DNA from 3 places in the Pararhizobium sp. DWP3-4 genome. Region 2 is predicted to be linked to each of the others. Evidence: predicted binding sites of a transcription regulator. Region 2 holds the regulator's gene; each other region holds the start of a gene.
What was found. The regulator LexA, encoded in region 2, represses DNA repair genes until DNA is damaged. The targets are predictions, from matches to a motif close to TGTTCNNNNTGTGTTCNG.
Positions count from the first base shown of each region.

Region 1: the regulator LexA is predicted to act here: its motif matches at 1,726-1,743, upstream of dnaE (DNA polymerase III subunit alpha).
Region 3: the regulator LexA is predicted to act here: its motif matches at 2,667-2,684, upstream of ACP7E6_RS06145 (energy-coupling factor ABC transporter ATP-binding protein).

Region 1 covers NZ_JAFCXF010000004.1:70,198-75,920, forward strand. Annotated here, with positions in the region: gene ACP7E6_RS12035 (lipoprotein-releasing ABC transporter permease subunit) at 1-230, shown strand, start outside; gene ACP7E6_RS12040 (ABC transporter ATP-binding protein) at 249-932, shown strand; gene ACP7E6_RS12045 (hypothetical protein) at 972-1,553, opposite strand; gene dnaE (DNA polymerase III subunit alpha) at 2,020-5,526, shown strand; gene ACP7E6_RS12055 (L,D-transpeptidase family protein) at 5,537-5,723, opposite strand, start outside.
Region 2 covers NZ_JAFCXF010000001.1:1,048,958-1,054,680, forward strand. Annotated here, with positions in the region: gene ACP7E6_RS04970 (LysE family translocator) at 1-258, opposite strand, end outside; gene ACP7E6_RS04975 (APH(3'') family aminoglycoside O-phosphotransferase) at 342-1,130, opposite strand; tRNA gene ACP7E6_RS04980 (tRNA-Asn) at 1,512-1,586, opposite strand; gene ACP7E6_RS04985 (hypothetical protein) at 1,806-2,084, shown strand; gene lexA (transcriptional repressor LexA) at 2,619-3,329, shown strand; tRNA gene ACP7E6_RS04995 (tRNA-Cys) at 3,845-3,918, shown strand; gene ACP7E6_RS05000 (hypothetical protein) at 4,146-4,364, opposite strand; gene ACP7E6_RS05005 (LysE family translocator) at 4,820-5,437, shown strand; gene ACP7E6_RS05010 (response regulator) at 5,484-5,723, opposite strand, start outside.
Region 3 covers NZ_JAFCXF010000002.1:193,924-199,646, forward strand. Annotated here, with positions in the region: gene ribB (3,4-dihydroxy-2-butanone-4-phosphate synthase) at 1-143, shown strand, start outside; gene ACP7E6_RS06135 (hypothetical protein) at 350-1,168, opposite strand; gene ACP7E6_RS06140 (winged helix-turn-helix domain-containing protein) at 1,459-2,649, opposite strand; gene ACP7E6_RS06145 (energy-coupling factor ABC transporter ATP-binding protein) at 2,763-3,443, shown strand; gene ACP7E6_RS06150 (energy-coupling factor transporter transmembrane component T family protein) at 3,437-4,057, shown strand; gene ACP7E6_RS06155 (biotin transporter BioY) at 4,136-4,699, shown strand; gene ACP7E6_RS06160 (histone deacetylase family protein) at 4,831-5,723, shown strand, end outside.

The DNA.
Region 1 (5,723 bases), on a different contig from region 2:
TTGTGGTCTGTCTCAACATCGAGTCGATCCGCCAGTTCTTTTCCTGGATTTCGGGCACGACACTGTTCAATCCCGAACTCTATTTCCTAAGCCAGCTTCCGGCCGATATGAACCTCGGCGAGACCACATCGGTCGTCGTCATGGCCATCGGCCTGTCCTTTCTTGCCACGATCTTTCCGGCCTGGCGCGCCTCGCGCCTCGATCCGGTTCAGGCTCTGCGCTACGAATAACGAGGGAATACAGACACGATGAATGCGCGCGTGGCATTGCAGCTTTCCGGCGTCGAACGTCATTTCAGCCAGGGCGAAGAAACCCTGTCGATCCTCAAGGGTGCGGACTTTTCGCTTCATGGCGGCCAGACCGTGGCGCTCGTTGCCCCGTCGGGCACGGGCAAATCGACGCTTTTGCACCTGGCTGGGCTGCTGGAGCGCCCGGATGCCGGCGAAGTACTGATCAACGGTCAATCCTGCGGTGCGCTCAGTGATGAACGGCGCACGGCGATCCGCCGCAATGAGATCGGCTTTGTCTATCAGGCCCATCATCTGCTGCCGGAATTCACGGCAGTCGAAAACATCATGATGCCGCAGCTGATCGCCGGTCTCAGCAAGGCGGAGGCGCGCGAACGGGCGGCAGCACTTCTGGATTACATGCGCATCGGCCACCGTGCCGAACATCGCCCATCGGAGCTGTCCGGTGGCGAGCAGCAACGCGTCGCCATCGCTCGCGCCGTCGCCAATGCGCCGCTGGTGCTCTTGGCCGACGAGCCGACAGGCAACCTCGACCCGGAAACGGCCGGCTACGTCTTCGAAGCACTGGAAGCACTGGTGCGCCAGTCCGGCCTCGCGGCGATGATCGCCACGCACAATTACGAGCTTGCCGCGCGCATGGACCGCCGCGTCACCATCGAAGACGGCAAGGTCGTCGAGCTTTAAGCTGCAGCTTCCGCTGAGTTGGCGCGGGGCTGCCGGTATCTATTCGATACCGCAGACCTTTTGCCCGCGATCGTCGGACCAGTCCTTCAGCAGCACGATTTCGCCCTTGGTGGCGACAGGCTTGCCGCTGCTCTTTCCCTTGCCGGTCAGCACATTGAAATCGCATTCCGTCGTGTTGTCCGGATCGAGCGTGTCGTAGGACGTATAGGTATATCCGGCGACGACGAAGTCGAAGTTGCGATAGGCGACCGTCAGCTTCTGTTCCCAGCGATCGCGGCCGACAGAATCATTATGGGTGGTGATGAGGATCGAGCCATTCTCAAGGGCGGTGATCGACGGCGCCCGCCCGGCCATGGTGAGATCTCCCCAAACCTTGTTTGCTACCACGGTCCTCAGTTTCAACCGGTCGCTGTCGCCGTCATTGAGATAGATGTAGACCGCGTGATCTTCATCGGTGCCCTCAACCGGTGCCACCAGCATGGCAAGGTCTGAGCTGCCGTCCTTGTCCCAATCGCCTGTCGCCGCAAAGACGATGCGATCCGGATCGATGGTTTTTTCCGCCTGCGCCGTGGTGGCCGTCAGGCCCAGGAATGCCGTCATGACGGCCAGTGACATCTTCATCGATCTTTCCCCTAGTCGGATTTGAGACGCAGACTAATCGGCCGCCCGGCCGGCGTCCAGATGCGAGTTGTCTGGCCTGAGGGCTCGGGTGAAAAGTGTTTACCATCTCCGTTTCTCAAAGGTCGAAGATTTGCAACAGCTGCTTGACGAGTGAACATAAATAGAACAATATAAGAACATAACGGAAAAGGGAGCCGCCCAATGACTGACTTCATTCGTGATCTCGCCGCTTTGACCTCCATCGCCATGTTCATCGCCAGCTTTTCGATCATCGTCATCGGGATGTAAGCATGGCTTGAGCCGAGACCGCCATCTCCGCCCATGCGCTGTGGTGCGGGAATGGACGAGTGGCGGCTGTGGACAAGGCCGATCGAGTTTGAAAATGCTGCCATGCGGCAGATGAAAACTGGACATCTGCGGATGGAAACGGGATATCCTGAGGCCTTCACGGGAATCGGGGTGCGCCATGGCAGATGCGGTAAACGGCAAGCGGCAGGATAGTTCCGCTGAGGGCGGCGCGTCTCCCCAGTTCGTTCATCTTCGGGTTCATTCCGCCTTTTCGCTGCTCGAAGGGGCTTTGCCGATCAAGAAGATCATCGGCAAGGCTGTTGCCGACGGCCAGCCGGCGATCGGCATTGCCGATACCAACAACCTGTTTGCAGCGCTCGAATTCTCGCAGAAATGTATGGACGATGGCCTGCAGCCACTGATCGGCTGCCAGTTGTCGATCGACATGGAGGATGAGGGCGAGGGCGAGAAACGCGGCCACGCCCAGCACCTGGCCAAGCTGCCGGCCATCGTTCTGATCGCCGCGACGGATGCCGGCTATGTCCGGCTCGTCGATATTGTCAGCCGGGCCTATCTCGGCGGCGAGGGAAACCAGTCGGTGCGCATCGCGCTGTCCTGGCTGCAGGAGGGCGGCGCGGAGGGATTGATTGCGCTGACCGGCGCATCCGGTGGGCCGGTCGATATGGCCTTGAAGTCCGGTCACCATGCGCTGGCGGAAACGCGGCTGAAGACCCTTGCTGCGGTGTTTGGCGACCGTCTCTATGTCGAGCTTCAGCGCCACGGCAAATATGACCGGCGCCACGAAAACCGTGTCGTCGATCTTGCCTACAAGCTTGAACTGCCGATCGTCGCGACCAATGAGCCGTTCTTCCCGTCGCCCGCCGAATTCGAGGCGCATGACGCACTGATGGCGGTGGCGCACAATGCGATGGTTTCGGATGACACGCGCTTTCGCCTGACGCCGGATCATTACCTGAAGAGCCGCAAGGACATGGCGGCTCTGTTTGCCGACCTGCCGGAAGCGCTGGAAAACACCATTGAGGTCGCCAAGCGCTGTTCCTTCGTCCTGAAGACCCGCGCACCGATCCTGCCGCGTTTCACCGGTGCCTCGGACGATCCGAAGGAAGCCGAGCGCGCCGAGGAGATCGAATTGCGCCGTCAGGCTGTCGAGGGTCTCGACGAACGGCTGCGAATGCTCGGCATGTCGCCGGGCTATAGCGAGACCGATTATCGCGAGCGCCTCGATTTCGAGCTCTCCGTCATCGAGAAGATGAAGTTTCCGGGTTACTTCCTGATCGTTGCCGACTTCATCAAATGGGCAAAGCTGCAGGATATTCCAGTCGGCCCGGGCCGCGGATCGGGTGCGGGCTCGCTGGTCGCCTATGCGCTGACCATCACCGATGTCGATCCCTTGCGCTTCTCGCTGCTGTTCGAACGCTTCCTCAATCCGGACCGCGTCTCGATGCCCGACTTCGACATCGACTTCTGCCAGGACCGGCGCGAAGAGGTGATCCGCTACGTCCAGCGCAAATATGGCCGCGAGCAGGTGGCGCAGATCATCACCTTCGGATCGCTGCAGGCGCGCGCCGCCTTGCGCGACGTCGGCCGCGTGCTGGAAATGCCCTATGGCCAGGTCGATAAGATCTGCAAGATGGTGCCGAACAATCCGGCCAATCCAACCACGCTCGCCAAGGCGATCGAGGAAGAGCCGCGCTTCCAGGAAGAGGTCGATAAGGAGCCGGTGATCGGCCGCCTGCTCGATATCGCCCAGAAGATCGAAGGTCTCTACCGCCACGCCTCGACCCACGCCGCCGGTATCGTCATCGGCGACCGGCCGCTGTCGCAGCTGGTGCCGATGTACCGCGACCCGCGCTCCGACATGCCGGTCACCCAGTTCAACATGAAATGGGTCGAGCAGGCCGGCCTCGTCAAGTTCGACTTTCTTGGCTTGAAGACGCTGACCGTCTTGAAGGTCGCCGTCGATTTCATCAGGAAGCGCGATATCGAAGTCAAGCTCGAGGCGCTGCCGCTTGATGACCTGAAGACCTACGAGATGCTGTCCAAGGGCGACACTGTCGGCGTGTTCCAGGTGGAAAGTGCCGGCATGCGCAAGGCGCTGATCGGCATGCGGCCGGACTGCATCGAGGACATCATCGCGCTGGTGGCGCTCTACCGCCCGGGCCCGATGGAAAACATCCCGGTCTACAATGCCCGCAAGCACGGCGAGGAAGAGATCGAATCGATCCATCCGAAGATCGATTATCTGCTGAAGGAAACACAAGGCGTTATCGTCTACCAGGAACAGGTGATGCAGATCGCCCAGGTTCTGTCCGGCTATTCGCTCGGCGAAGCCGACCTTCTGCGCCGCGCCATGGGTAAGAAGATCAAGGAGGAAATGGACAAGCAGCGCGCCCGTTTCGTCACGGGTGCCGTCGACAACGGCGTCTCGAAGCCGCAGTCCGACTTGATCTTCGACTTGCTTGCCAAGTTCGCCAATTACGGCTTCAACAAGTCGCACGCTGCGGCTTATGCCATCGTTTCCTATCAGACGGCCTATCTGAAGGCGCATTTCCCGGTCGAGTTCCTCGCCGCGTCGATGACGCTCGACATGTCGAATACCGACAAGATCAACGACTTCCGCCAGGACGCAAACCGGCTCGGCATCGAGGTCATCCCGCCGTCGGTGCAGACCTCGTTTCGCCGTTTCGAGACCGGCGACAACCGCATCTACTATTCGCTCTCGGCCATCAAGGGCGTCGGCGAAGCGGCCGTCGATCATATCGTCGAGGTGCGTGGTGATGAGCCTTTCGCCGATCTCGAGGATTTCTGCCTCCGGATCGATCCGAAGCTTTTGAACCGGCGGGTGTTCGACAGCCTGATCTGCGCGGGTGCCTTCGATTGCTTTGGGTATGACCGGGCGGAGCTGGTGGGCGGCCTTGACCGCATTCTCGGCTTTGCGCAGATCGCCCAGGCCAACAAGATCAGCGGCCAGAGCGACATGTTTGGCGCGGGCGCGGCGACCGGCCCGGAAAAGGTCAACCTGCCGCCCTATTCCCCCTGGCTGGCATCGGAAAAGCTGCACCGCGAATTTCAGGTTCTGGGCTTCTATCTGTCTGCCCATCCGCTCGACACCTATAACGAGCTTCTGAACAAGATCCGCGTCCAGACCTTTGCCGATTTCGCCGCATCGGTGAAAAAGGGGGCTGCTGCCGGACGTCTGGCCGGAACAGTAACATCCAAGCAGGAGCGCAAGACCCGCACCGGCAACAAGATGGGCATCATCGCCTTTTCCGATTCCACCGGACAGTTCGAGGCCGTGTTGTTCTCGGAGGCGCTCAATCAGTACCGCGACCTTCTGGAGCCCGGCAAATCGCTGGTGATGACGGTGCAGGCCGAAGAGCGGCCGGAGGGCATCGGCATGCGCATCCAGACGCTGCAGTCGCTGGAAGAGCGGTCGCTGCAGATGCAGAAGGCGCTACGCGTCTATGTCCGGGACAGCGGCCCGCTGCGCTCGGTCGCGGCGCATCTGAACACACGCGGCGACGGCCTGGTGTCGTTCATCGTCATCAAGGATAACGGCCAGCGCGAGATCGAGGTGGAGCTCAATGAGAGGTATCGCATCTCGCCGGAGATCGCCGCAGCGCTGAGGACAGCGCCCGGCGTCATCGATGTCGAGCTGGTATAGCGGCGGACCGTCAGGACTTTGATCGGGAACGGGTGACGGTGACGAAATCCGTGCCGGCGCCGGTTTCCTGGCCAAGCCCCATGTCCGAAATGGTCAGCGACGAGCCCTCGGCGAGCAGTTCCTCGATCCGCTGGCGCGTTTCGTCCGGAACGGTGATGCGGTCCAGCGTCCGTTGCGCGGCATTGAAAGCCGCCGGG
Region 2 (5,723 bases):
CCAGATCAGATAGGCCGCACCGGCAAACTTGACGATCATGTACAGCGTCGGCACGGCATGAAACAGGATCGACAGACCTGCAGCCGCAGCAATGACATGGAAGTAGCCACCGAGGTGAATACCAAGCGTGGCCATCAGCCCGGACCAGCGACCACGCGCAATCGTCTGGGCCGCCGCATAGAGCATGGCCGGACCGGGAATATAGGCAAAGACCGCCGTGGTGGCGATGAAGGCGATAAGCAACTCGATCGACGGCATTGTCCGCTCCTGTCGTGGGTCCTGATTGTGACCTGATCTATACAACAGGATTTTCAGAAAGTCGCGCGTACGTTGCGCTGAGCCTAGCCCCAGGTGAGCGGGTCGAGACGCAGATAGAAATCGAGCCGCGCTTTGTCCGCAGTCGCGATCGCGTGTATGTCGAACAGACGAGTTTGCGCAGTCCGCACTTCTTCAGCGATGCGCCATGTCTCGCGGGTATTGCCGACAAGCAATGCAAAGTCGACGTAGCGATCCGCCGCGCCCAACCGTCCGAGATCGATCAATCCGGTGCAGCGAAGCGTTTCCGGATCGATCATGAAGTTCGGCATGCAGGCATCACCATGGCAAACGACACGGTCAAGGCTTTCCTGCGCCAACCGCTCGGACAATTCTGCCCTTACCCGGTCAAGCAGGGTCTGCGGCGGTGTGTTGTGATCATCCGGATCGAGAAAATCCGGATTGACGCCGCCACGTCCAACCACGTCGGCCGCCCGGTCGAACATGGTTTGGAGGCTGCGTTCAAACGGGCAATCGTTTACCGGAATGGCATGCAGATCGCGTACCATTGCCGCAATAGAAGGCCATGCCCGGATCAGCTCCGTCGCTTCGAGCTGATCTGCCGGAATGCCAGGTACCGCACTTGTCACAAGGCATGCGACACCGTCCGACACCTGCCAATCGAGAACTGTTGGAGATCCGATCCTGAAGGGGGACAGCCATGCAGTCCGCCGCCGCTCGGCATCCAGCAGCGCCACGCCGCTGCCGGTAGACACTTTGGCGTAAGCGCTGCCATCGATACGCCGAAACAGCGCATCTCCCGATTCGCCGTGACGATAGGCAGTCCACTGGCTTCCCAGAGAAAATCCTGGCAACCGGGCCGTACCGGATCGAAAGTCAGTCACGTATCATCCCCCACGGCCTGTTTAGCGAAGGCGAATTGCGCCCCCGCACCACATAGATTTTGGCAACCGCAATTTCACCGTCACTGAACAGAAAGCCGGGTTTTTGCGCGGTTTCTTTTTGCTGACAAAGGTCGAAGGGCGCGGGGACTTCTGCCAAACCGGTGCATTCGTGAAGCTGAGATTCGACACAACACCGCGACCTTTGCATTGCTGTTGATGATCGAAGGGCTAGGTGCCCCGCTGGTGGCGATGACCGATGATACCGCAAACTACCATGCCACGCCGGTTACCGGCCGACCCATTCGCCTCGAATCAAAAAGGCCTTGCTTTTTCAGCAAGGCCTTTGAAAACTGGCTCCCCGGGCCGGATTCGAACCGGCGACCTGTCGATTAACAGTCGAATGCTCTACCGCTGAGCTACCAGGGATCATCTGCGGCGGTATGTCCTGCAGAAGTGAGGCTGCTAATACAAATGCTTTTCCGATTTGCCAAGCGGTTTTTCAAAAAAAACGCACAATCTTGTCAGACTGTGGAGAACTTCCCATCTGTGGGAGGCAGCGCATTCCGGCTGCCTGCGAGCCAAACCCTTGGCATTGCGGGACTGTAGCATAACGGGCACGCGCTTTACGCTTGATAGGTGGAATATATGGCAGAACCGCAAAAAACGAAAAAATTCGGCATCGACGCGCGAACGCATGAACTGGTCATTGGTTCATGGCGGATGCGGCTGCCGCAATCGCGTCTATTGCGCATCACCATCGGCGGCACGTTGATTTTTGGCGGCATCCTCGGGTTTCTGCCGGTCCTCGGATTCTGGATGGTGCCGCTGGGGTTCCTTGTCCTGTCGCATGATCTCGCCTTCGTCAGGCGCCGGCGACGCAGGCTATCGGTGTGGTGGGCGCGAAAATGGCAAGCGTCCAATTAGAACACCGTAACAGCTGCTGTTTCAGGACATCATGCTAGGGGGTGTCGATCGTTCCTTGATTGGGCCGCGTCGCCACACCGGCTGCCGGGGCATTCTCCTGGACTCGGGGTCGCGGCATTAACCTCTGTGCTCTTGCTAAACATTCCCGCACCTCAAAGCCAGCAACACCAGCCGCCCAAGAAATCCTGACATGCCTTTTGGCATTTAGCTGTGCGGTTCGGTTTGTCTTTTCCGGCGAAAACGACATTGCCACGCTCATCGACATGCCGTGCCATTACATCCATCAGTCTTTTTTGGAGCCACGGTCCTTACAAACGAACCGCTCCAGGTTGTGCAGAGGTTCTGTAATACGGCCCACTTCTGCGCGAGCGGGAATACTCCGGTGAAAACAGTAGGATGAAAGGACCCGATCCGATCGTTTGTGTCGCCATGTGCCCTTTGAAAACATTCGATGATTTTTAAGCACTTGCGGAACACATATGGAACAGATAATGTTCGTTCTTGATTTGTTTCTCGATTCTGGAGTGATCGTTCATGCTGACCCGCAAGCAACAGGAACTGCTTCTGTTCATTCACGAAAGAATGAAAGAGTCGGGTGTGCCTCCATCGTTCGATGAAATGAAGGATGCGCTGGATCTGGCCTCAAAATCCGGCATTCACCGGCTGATCACAGCGCTTGAGGAGAGGGGGTTTATCCGCCGCCTTCCCAACCGTGCGCGTGCACTGGAGGTGATCAAGTTGCCGGAGGCCTATTCGATGAGCCTCCAACCCAAGCGGGGCTTTTCACCGAGCATCATTCAGGGCAGTCTTGGCGTGCAACCGGCCCCTGCAGCTCCCGCCAAAGCCGCCGCAAACAGCGATACGGTCTCGATACCGGTGATGGGCAGGATTGCCGCCGGTGTGCCGATCTCGGCGATCCAGAACAACACGCATGATATTTCCGTGCCCCTCGAGATGGTCGGCGCAGGCGAGCATTATGCACTTGAAGTACGCGGCGATTCGATGATCGAGGCAGGTATTCTGGATGGCGACACGGTCATCATCCGCAACACGAACAGCGCCAGCCCGGGCGAAATCGTCGTCGCTTTGGTTGATGACGAGGAAGCGACGCTGAAGCGTTTTCGACGGAAAGGGGCGTCGATCGCACTGGAGGCCGCCAACCCTGCCTACGAAACCCGCATCTTCGGGCCTGACCGGGTCAAGATACAGGGGAAACTTGTCGGACTGATCCGCCGTTACCATTGAACGGACCACGTCTTCTGCCCGCATGATCAGGTGATAACCGAGCGATGCGCACTGCAACGCAAAAAAACTCGAATGACGATGGAAAACGGCCGCAGAGCTCGGAGCGACAAGGCGTTGGCGATGCGTTGGATTTGAGATCACGTCTTCTCAGCGCTGCTTTCAAACTTGGTACTTGGCAGGACTTGGTTTCAGCCAAGTCAACCAGCGGCGGGGCCGCTCCATCATTCAACACGGCGGAGATGGCGCCTGACTATGGGGCGACTTTCGAAACCCGCCTTCCATTCCCTTCGGTAATGCACCAATCGATCAGGGCAGGGGCGTTGCGAATTTTCATCGGCTGCTGTGATCTCGTTCCGGTTTGTCGGAGGCCAACTTAAGCGTCGCCTCAGGGTTGTGACGACAGATCGGAAATATCATTTCGGAACTGGCCAAGAGCGTTTTTGAGAAATATCCTCTTGCGATTTGTCTAGGATCATTCTAAACCGCCGCCACAGTTCGACTATTTGAACTCGTGAGGCCTCGTGGCGGAGTGGTGACGCAGAGGACTGCAAATCCTTGCACCCCGGTTCAATTCCGGGCGAGGCCTCCAAATTTCCCACAGATGTCAGTCTCAGGCGGAAACGAGCAACGGCGTTGCCGTTTCGACCAAGGTCGATTACGGCGCGAGCAAATCCTTCCACGCGATTTTTTCAGGCAGAACCTCTGGACCGTTGTTTTAATCCGGCACTCTTGATCAGGAAGAGACAAGCAGTCGGCAACAATGGATGGGCGTTCCGCGTCCACCGTTGCGGTCGGGATATCACGGACCGGGGCTAATCAATGATAATAGAAGCAGGCGCAATCGGCCTTGCTGTCATCCGGTTTCGTCCAGACGCGTACCGCCAGTTTTTTGGCTGCACCTGTTTCGTCCAGCCGAAGTCCGAGCAGTGACACGGCCGCAAGCTTCGGGTTGACCGCATCGATCTCGATGGTGGATCCGACCTGATGGACGCCCTGCTTCGGGGTCCAAGTGAAAAACTGCACGCTGTAATGCATTGCATTCTCCTTCGCCGGCTTGCAGCACATACGTTCAAGTGGGGAACAGACGCTGCAACACGCTGGTCACGGGCGCTCCACTGCTGAATGCGTACTCAATGCGTAGGAGTGACGATAACATAATTTGGCAGCCGGGGAAACAATCTCGCCATAATATGCACCGAACGATCACTGCTCATCATCCATCCGCACGGCATGCATCGCCTGTGAAATGCGCATGACGCATTTTGATGCTGCGGCCCCCAATGATCACCAGCAATGGCGGTAACCCGCCGTTAACGCTGGTGGCAGTTCGACTGCCTGTTCATGCCGAAATACGGCACCTGCCGTATGTCTCTTGCACCCCTCCTGCGTGCATTTCTCCCGGCGTCGATGACAGAATCGCGGCTTGACCGGGATGGCTTCATCAACGCCGTTCTGAACAAGGGGCGGCGCTACCGGTTGGAGGAGCCGCTATGTTGCCACTGGAACAGTTGATGCCGTTCGCCTTTGCGACTCTGATTTTCGCTTGCATGCCAGGCCCTGCCATTCTCTACATGACGGCACAGACACTGGCGCACGGGCCGCGGGCCGGATTGATGGCGGCCTTCGGTATTCATCTGGGCTGCTACGTTCATATCGTCGCGACAGCATTGGGTTTGGCGGCGATTCTCGACCAAGCGCCCGCCGTTTACAATGTCATCAAATTCGCCGGCGCCGCCTATCTCGTGTGGTTGGGTGTCACCATGTTTCTTGGCCGCCGGCGGGACGGCGAAAAAATTGCCAACGCAGCGCCCGGCGTTCTGCGTGACAGTATCGTCGTCGAGGTCCTCAATCCCAAGACCGCGCTGTTTTTTCTGACCTTCCTGCCGCAATTCATCGACCCGGCACCCGGCACACCTGTGTGGCTGCAGTTTCTCATCCTTGGTCTGATCGTCAATCTGGCCTTGTCCATCGCTGACCTGGTCGCCGTCGGCATTGCATCCTTTGCCCTTGGACGGGTCGGCACAGGCGGTTCAAGCTGGCTCGTTCCAAAAGCGTGCGGATCGATTTTAATCGGCTTGGGCATCGCCCTGGCGCATAAGGGCGCCTGATCGAACCGGCACCGGACCTGGACCTGGACGGCATGGCTGCGACCTTCTAACCTGCCGCCAACCCTAGGCGAATAGCATACGCCGTCAGTTCTGCGCCGCTGTGCAGGTCCAGTTTTCGCATCAGGTTTTCACGATGTTTGCGGGCTGTGAGTGGGCTGATGCCGAGACGTTCGGCGATGTCGCGTGTGGTTACGCCATGCGGGATGAGCGCCAGCATCTGCTGTTCACGCCGGGTCAGTTCGGCGGGAAATCCGATAGCGGTCCCTTGCCCGGGCGGTACGGCTGG
Region 3 (5,723 bases), on a different contig from region 2:
GCGAATGGCTGGAAATCGGGCTGGGCGCCCAGATCCTCAAAGACCTCGGCATCACCTCGATCCGCCTGCTCTCCTCGCGTGAGCGCCACTATGTCGGGCTGGAAGGTTTCGGCATCGAGATTGCGGCGACCGAGATCATCTGAGAGGCAGACGAACAATATGTGAAAGGCCACCGGTCAGCACACGACCGGTGGCCTTTTTGCGTTTGGGGATTATGTTTTTTAACAATCACATATCAGACTTTTTAACATGATTCACGATCGCATTAAGTGTTTGATTTTGCGGCCTTGTTTTAGACGCTGGATTATCTTGAATTATGCGGAAAAGAATAAGTACAGCGGACCATAAATCAGATATCTTCTTTAGCTTGAATAACTGGTTTTATCTTCAGCATTTTCGCGACGACTTGAAGGTGGCGCTTTGAAAACATCCAAGCCTTACCGCCCGTTTTTAGAGAAATCCACTTTCCACCAGCGTTCAAAAGTTTGTCCTTGAGCGCTATGGTGTCACCGCCACGTATAATGAACGATCTTGCCGTATACTCCTCAAGATAGGCCTTAGAAATCTCTTCAGGCAATACATTTTCGGTAGGCGGAATTTCCTGATTACGAGTTGATGCCTTCGCTGCCTCGACAATACGCTTATCAATTACGGGACCAATAGACATCTCACGCAAAACTATAGTTAAATGACGTGACAGTTTCTCTCGAAGCTCATGGATATCTTTGTATTCCTCCTGAATTCCCTTATCTCTAATAGACGCCTTAAACTGCTTCAATTTTTGGTACTGTTCAAGATCTACGGCATCTATATCAACCTGCTTCTTCGAGTAGTAAAGCATTACCGGCTTTTTTTGACTAAGAAACCATTTAATTTCTTCAACTGTACCGCTAATTTCAACCCCAGTAGGAGATCCCAGACGAGTCCAAAACGACCCAATCAAAATGTCGCATCCACGCACAACACGATCATTTATCAAGCCTTGTGGCCGGTCACCCATGGCGGGGGCACTATGAGTTTCCCACATGACTGGTAGAAGGATAATACCCTGATCGGAGGAGTGCAGAGAGTTCCACTCATGCAAACTCTGCGCGATTGCAGCACGCTCATCCAGTACGTCTGAGGGAGAGGCAATCAATACATTCAAAACGGTAGCAGAAAACGGCATTAACTTCCCCCCATGATTTTGATATCCCGCATATAGCAGCGCGAAAACAACTTCAAGTGGAGTTAATTTAAGAGATTCAGCGACAGCCAGTCTGAACCGTTTCAAGAAACATTAACGGATTTAGTTGGCGCCGTTAGTGTTTCTTCCTGCAGAAGCCCACCAAATATTATGCGCGTAAAAGAATGGGTTAGGAACCTGAGTCCTGATCGGCCTTGTAAAAACAAAGAGCGCGTAGGGAGTGAACCATCCGCGCTCCCATATCTTTCTCTGAGGTAGTTTATGCTGCTGCCCTAACCCTCCCACCCCTCCAGAAACACCACCTTCTCGACGCCGGCGAACTTTGCCACGCGGGCCAACTCCGCCTCCAGCCGCTCCATCCGGCCGGCGGATGAACGCACGCCCTTTTCCCACCAGAGCCGCTTGACGTTCAGCGAGCCGGTCTTGCGTTCCGCCTTCATGTCGATGCGGCCGACGATGCGGTCGCCTTCGAGCAGCGGGAAGACGTAATAGCCGTATTCGCGTTTCGGCTCGGGCACGAAAATTTCGATGCGGTAGTAGAAGCCGAACAGGCGTTCGGTGCGGTTGCGGTCGCGGATCAGCGGATCGAAGGGGCTGAGCACCCGAAGACGTGCCGGAGGATCGGCGAGGTCGCCGAGATTGCCGGGAAAGCCGGTGAAGGCGTAGGACAATCGCGGCTTGTCGCCATCGGCGGGCTCGATCATCACCTCGCAAAGTTCATCGCGATGATCGACGACCCAGGTCTTAGCCTCTTCCGGCGAGATCAGCGCAAAAAAGGCAGAGAGTTCGCCGTGGGTGGCAAAACCGAGCCGCGTCAGTGCTGCCCGGCAGCACCAGTCGACGAACTCCTCGTGACTGACATCCGGTTCGTGATGATGGCCGGGGATGACCCGCTCGGTCAGATCGTAGACTTTTTGGAAATTATCCCGCCGGGCGATCGCCACCTTGCCGGTGCGCCAGAGATATTCAAGCGCCGTCTTGGACGGATGCCAGTTCCACCAGCCGCCCGACACCCGGCCCTCGAACTTGAAATCGCGCGCCATGACGGCGCCCTCGGCATGAATTTTCGCGTAGATTTCGTCGAAAGCCTCTTCGAAACCTTCCTCGCGCCATTTGCGCCAGCGCTCCATAATGGTTTCGCCCTCGCGCCGGAAGCGGTGTTTCCAGTAGACGAAAAAGCGGCTCGGGATGATCGAGGCGTCGTGCGTCCAGTGTTCGAACAGCGCGCCGTCCTTTTCCAGAAGCTCGGTCAGGTGCTCGCGCTTGTAGGTCTGGTTGCGGGAAAACAGGATCTGATGATGGGCGCGCTCCACGGTCGAGATGCTGTCCACCTGGACGAAACCGATCTCATGGATCAGATCGAGCAGGCCCTGCTTGCCAAGCGCCCGGTTGGGGGCTGCGGCCAGGCCTTGCTTGTTCAGGAAGATGCGCCGGGCATCGCGGTTGGAAACGAGAATCGCCATGAAACAATCTAGGCAAATGTTCACACTTTGTTCAAGCCCAAACCGGAAGCCTATTTCCATCGGCAAAGAAATCGTCCTATAGAGCCTCGACATTCGAACGCGGGGGACGCGGATTGGACATACGCTTTTCCGGCGCATCAGTGAGATACGGCGAGCGCACGGTTCTTCAGCCGCTAACGCTGTCGCTGACCGAGCGGCGCATCGGCATTATCGGGCTGAACGGCTCGGGCAAGACCACGTTCGCGCGGCTGATCAACGGACTGGTCAAGCCGACCGTGGGCCAGGTGACGGTCAACGGCCTCGATACCGTGCAGGACGCCAGTGCGACGCTGGCCGAGGCCGGCTTCATCTTCCAGAACCCGCAGCATCAGATCATCATGCCGATCGTGCACGAGGATATCGCCTTCGGGCTGAAGAACCGTGGATTGAAGGCCGGCGAGATCGAACGCCGCACAGCCGCAGTTCTTGAGCGCTTCGGCATCGCGCATCTGGCGAGGCGCCGCGTCCACGAGCTTTCCGGCGGCGAGACGCAGCTGGTCGCCATTGCCAGCGTGCTGGTGACCGGCCCCGGCATTCTCATTCTCGACGAACCGACCAACCAGCTCGACCTGAAAAACCGTCTTCTGGTGGAACGCACCATTGCCGGGCTTACCGAGCACACCATCGCCATCAGCCACGACCTGCCGCTGATCGAACGTTTCGACCGGGTGCTTCTGTTCAATGATGGCCGGCTGATTGCCGATGGTCCGGCGTCTGAAAGCATCCGCGCCTATCACGCGGTGGCCGGATGCTGAACGGGCTGAATGTCGAGGGCACGACGCCGCTGCACCGGATGTCGGTGCGGGCAAAGCTCGCCATCCTGCTGGTCTGCGGGCTGGCGCTCTATGCCGTGTCCTCGCTGTTCATTCTCGTCCCGGCCTTCCTCATCGCCGCCGCGATCTATTTCACCACCGGCCTTGCCTTTCGCGAGGCCGTGTCGCGGCTGAAACCGATCCTTTTCACCATCCTCATCCTTCTGATCGCCACCGCCTATCTCACCTCGATGCGCGAGGCGGCCGAAAGCTTTTTCCGGCTGATGGCGATCGTGCTGTTTGCCGGTGCGGTGACGGCGACGACGGCGACCGGCGCCTTCATCGACGAGATCACCCGTTTGCTGCAGCCGCTCGACCGGCTCGGCCTGGTGCGGGCCGCCGATGTCGGGCTTGCCTTCGGGCTGGTGCTGCGCTTCGTGCCGGATATCTTCAACCATTACCAGTCGATCCGCGAGGCGCACCGGGCACGCGGACTGAAGGTGCGGCCGTTGACGATCCTTGCGCCGTTGATCATCCTGACCCTGAAAGACGCCGACACCATCGCCATGGCAATCGACGCACGCGGCTTCCGGCGGCCGAGGGAGAAACAGAGCTGAGGTTTGCCGCGCCTTGAACTTCTTTTCCGGCTTGGCCGGACGCATGTGAAAAAAACACCAATCGACAAAGGACCTGCCATGACCACCAGAGACCTCGTTCTCATTGCCCTCTTCACCGCGATCATCGTCGTGCTCGGCCTTATCCCACCGGTGACGCTCGGTTTCATTCCGGTGCCGATCACCGCCCAGTCGATGGGCGTGATGCTGGCCGGTTGCATCATCGGCGCCAAGCGCGGCGCGCTCGCCTATGTGCTCCTGGTGCTCTTGGTGGCGATCGGGCTTCCGGTTCTGTCCGGCGGCCGTGGCGGACTGGCCGTCATCCAGGGCCCGACCGGCGGCTTCGTGCTCGGCTGGATCGTTGCTACCTTCGTCACCGGCCTGATCGCCGAGCGGCTGGTCAAGGAAGGCCAGAGCGAGGTCAGGCAATTTGCCGGTTTCTTCATCGCCTCCGTCGTCGGCGGCATCGGCGTGCTCTATGCCATCGGCATGCCATGGGTCACCGCAGTGACGGGTACGCCGCTTTCGGCCGTCGCCACCGGCTCGCTCGCTTTCATCCCGGGCGATCTCGTCAAGGCCGTGATTGCAACGCTGGCGGCGCGTGCCGTTCTCGCCGGCTATCCTTTGCTGCACGCACGCGCCTGAGCGCCTCATCATCGTCAAATAGCCCGGGCGCTACGTCCGGGCTATTTGCATTGGCGCACCGCTGTTGAAAACACAGCAAACGCCCTACCTAACGCATGGACCTCGACATCCCGAAGCCATAGGTTCCCGCCATGACCACGATCCTGTTCGAAAACCCGATCTTCCTGGAACACCAGGTTCCCGAAGGCCATCCGGAACGGCCCGACCGGCTGAAGGCGCTGAACCTGGCGCTGGAGCATGAGCGGTTCTCGCCGCTCACGCGGCTTGAAGCGCCGCAGGGCAACGAGGATCTGGTGCTGCTTGCCCACCCGGAACAGCATTTGCGGACGGTGATGTCGGCCATTCCCGAAGAGGGCATCGAGGCGCTCGAGGCCGACACCTATGCCAGCCCTGCCAGTCTGCAGGCCGCCTTGACCGGCATCGGCGGCGCGGTTGCGGCCGTCGATGCGGTGTTTTCCGGCAAGGCCGACAATGCCTTCGTCGCCTCGCGCCCGCCCGGCCACCACGCCGAGAAGAACAGGGCGATGGGCTTCTGCTTCTTCAACAATATCGCCATTGCCGCCCGCCATGCCCAGCAGACATACGGCGTCGAACGCGTCGCCATCGTCGACTGGGACGTGCACCACGGCAACGGCACGCAGGATATCTTCTGGGACGATCCGTCGGTGCTTTTCTGCTCGACGCACCAGATGCCGCTTTATCCCGGCAGCGGCGCCAAGACCGAGACGGGGGCCGGCAATATCGTCAACGCGCCACTGTCACCCGACACCGGCAGCGATCATTTTCGCGAAGCCTTCAAGTCGCGCATCCTGACGGCGCTCGACGATTTTCGCCCGGACTTCATCCTGATCTCGGCCGGCTTCGACGCCCATCACCGCGACCCCCTGGCGCAGATCAATCTGGTTGCCGAGGATTTCGATTGGGCGACCGGGCGGCTGCTCGATATCGCAGGGAAAACCGCCAACAACCGCATCGTCAGCCTGCTCGAAGGCGGCTACGATCTCCAAGGGCTGGCCGAATCGGC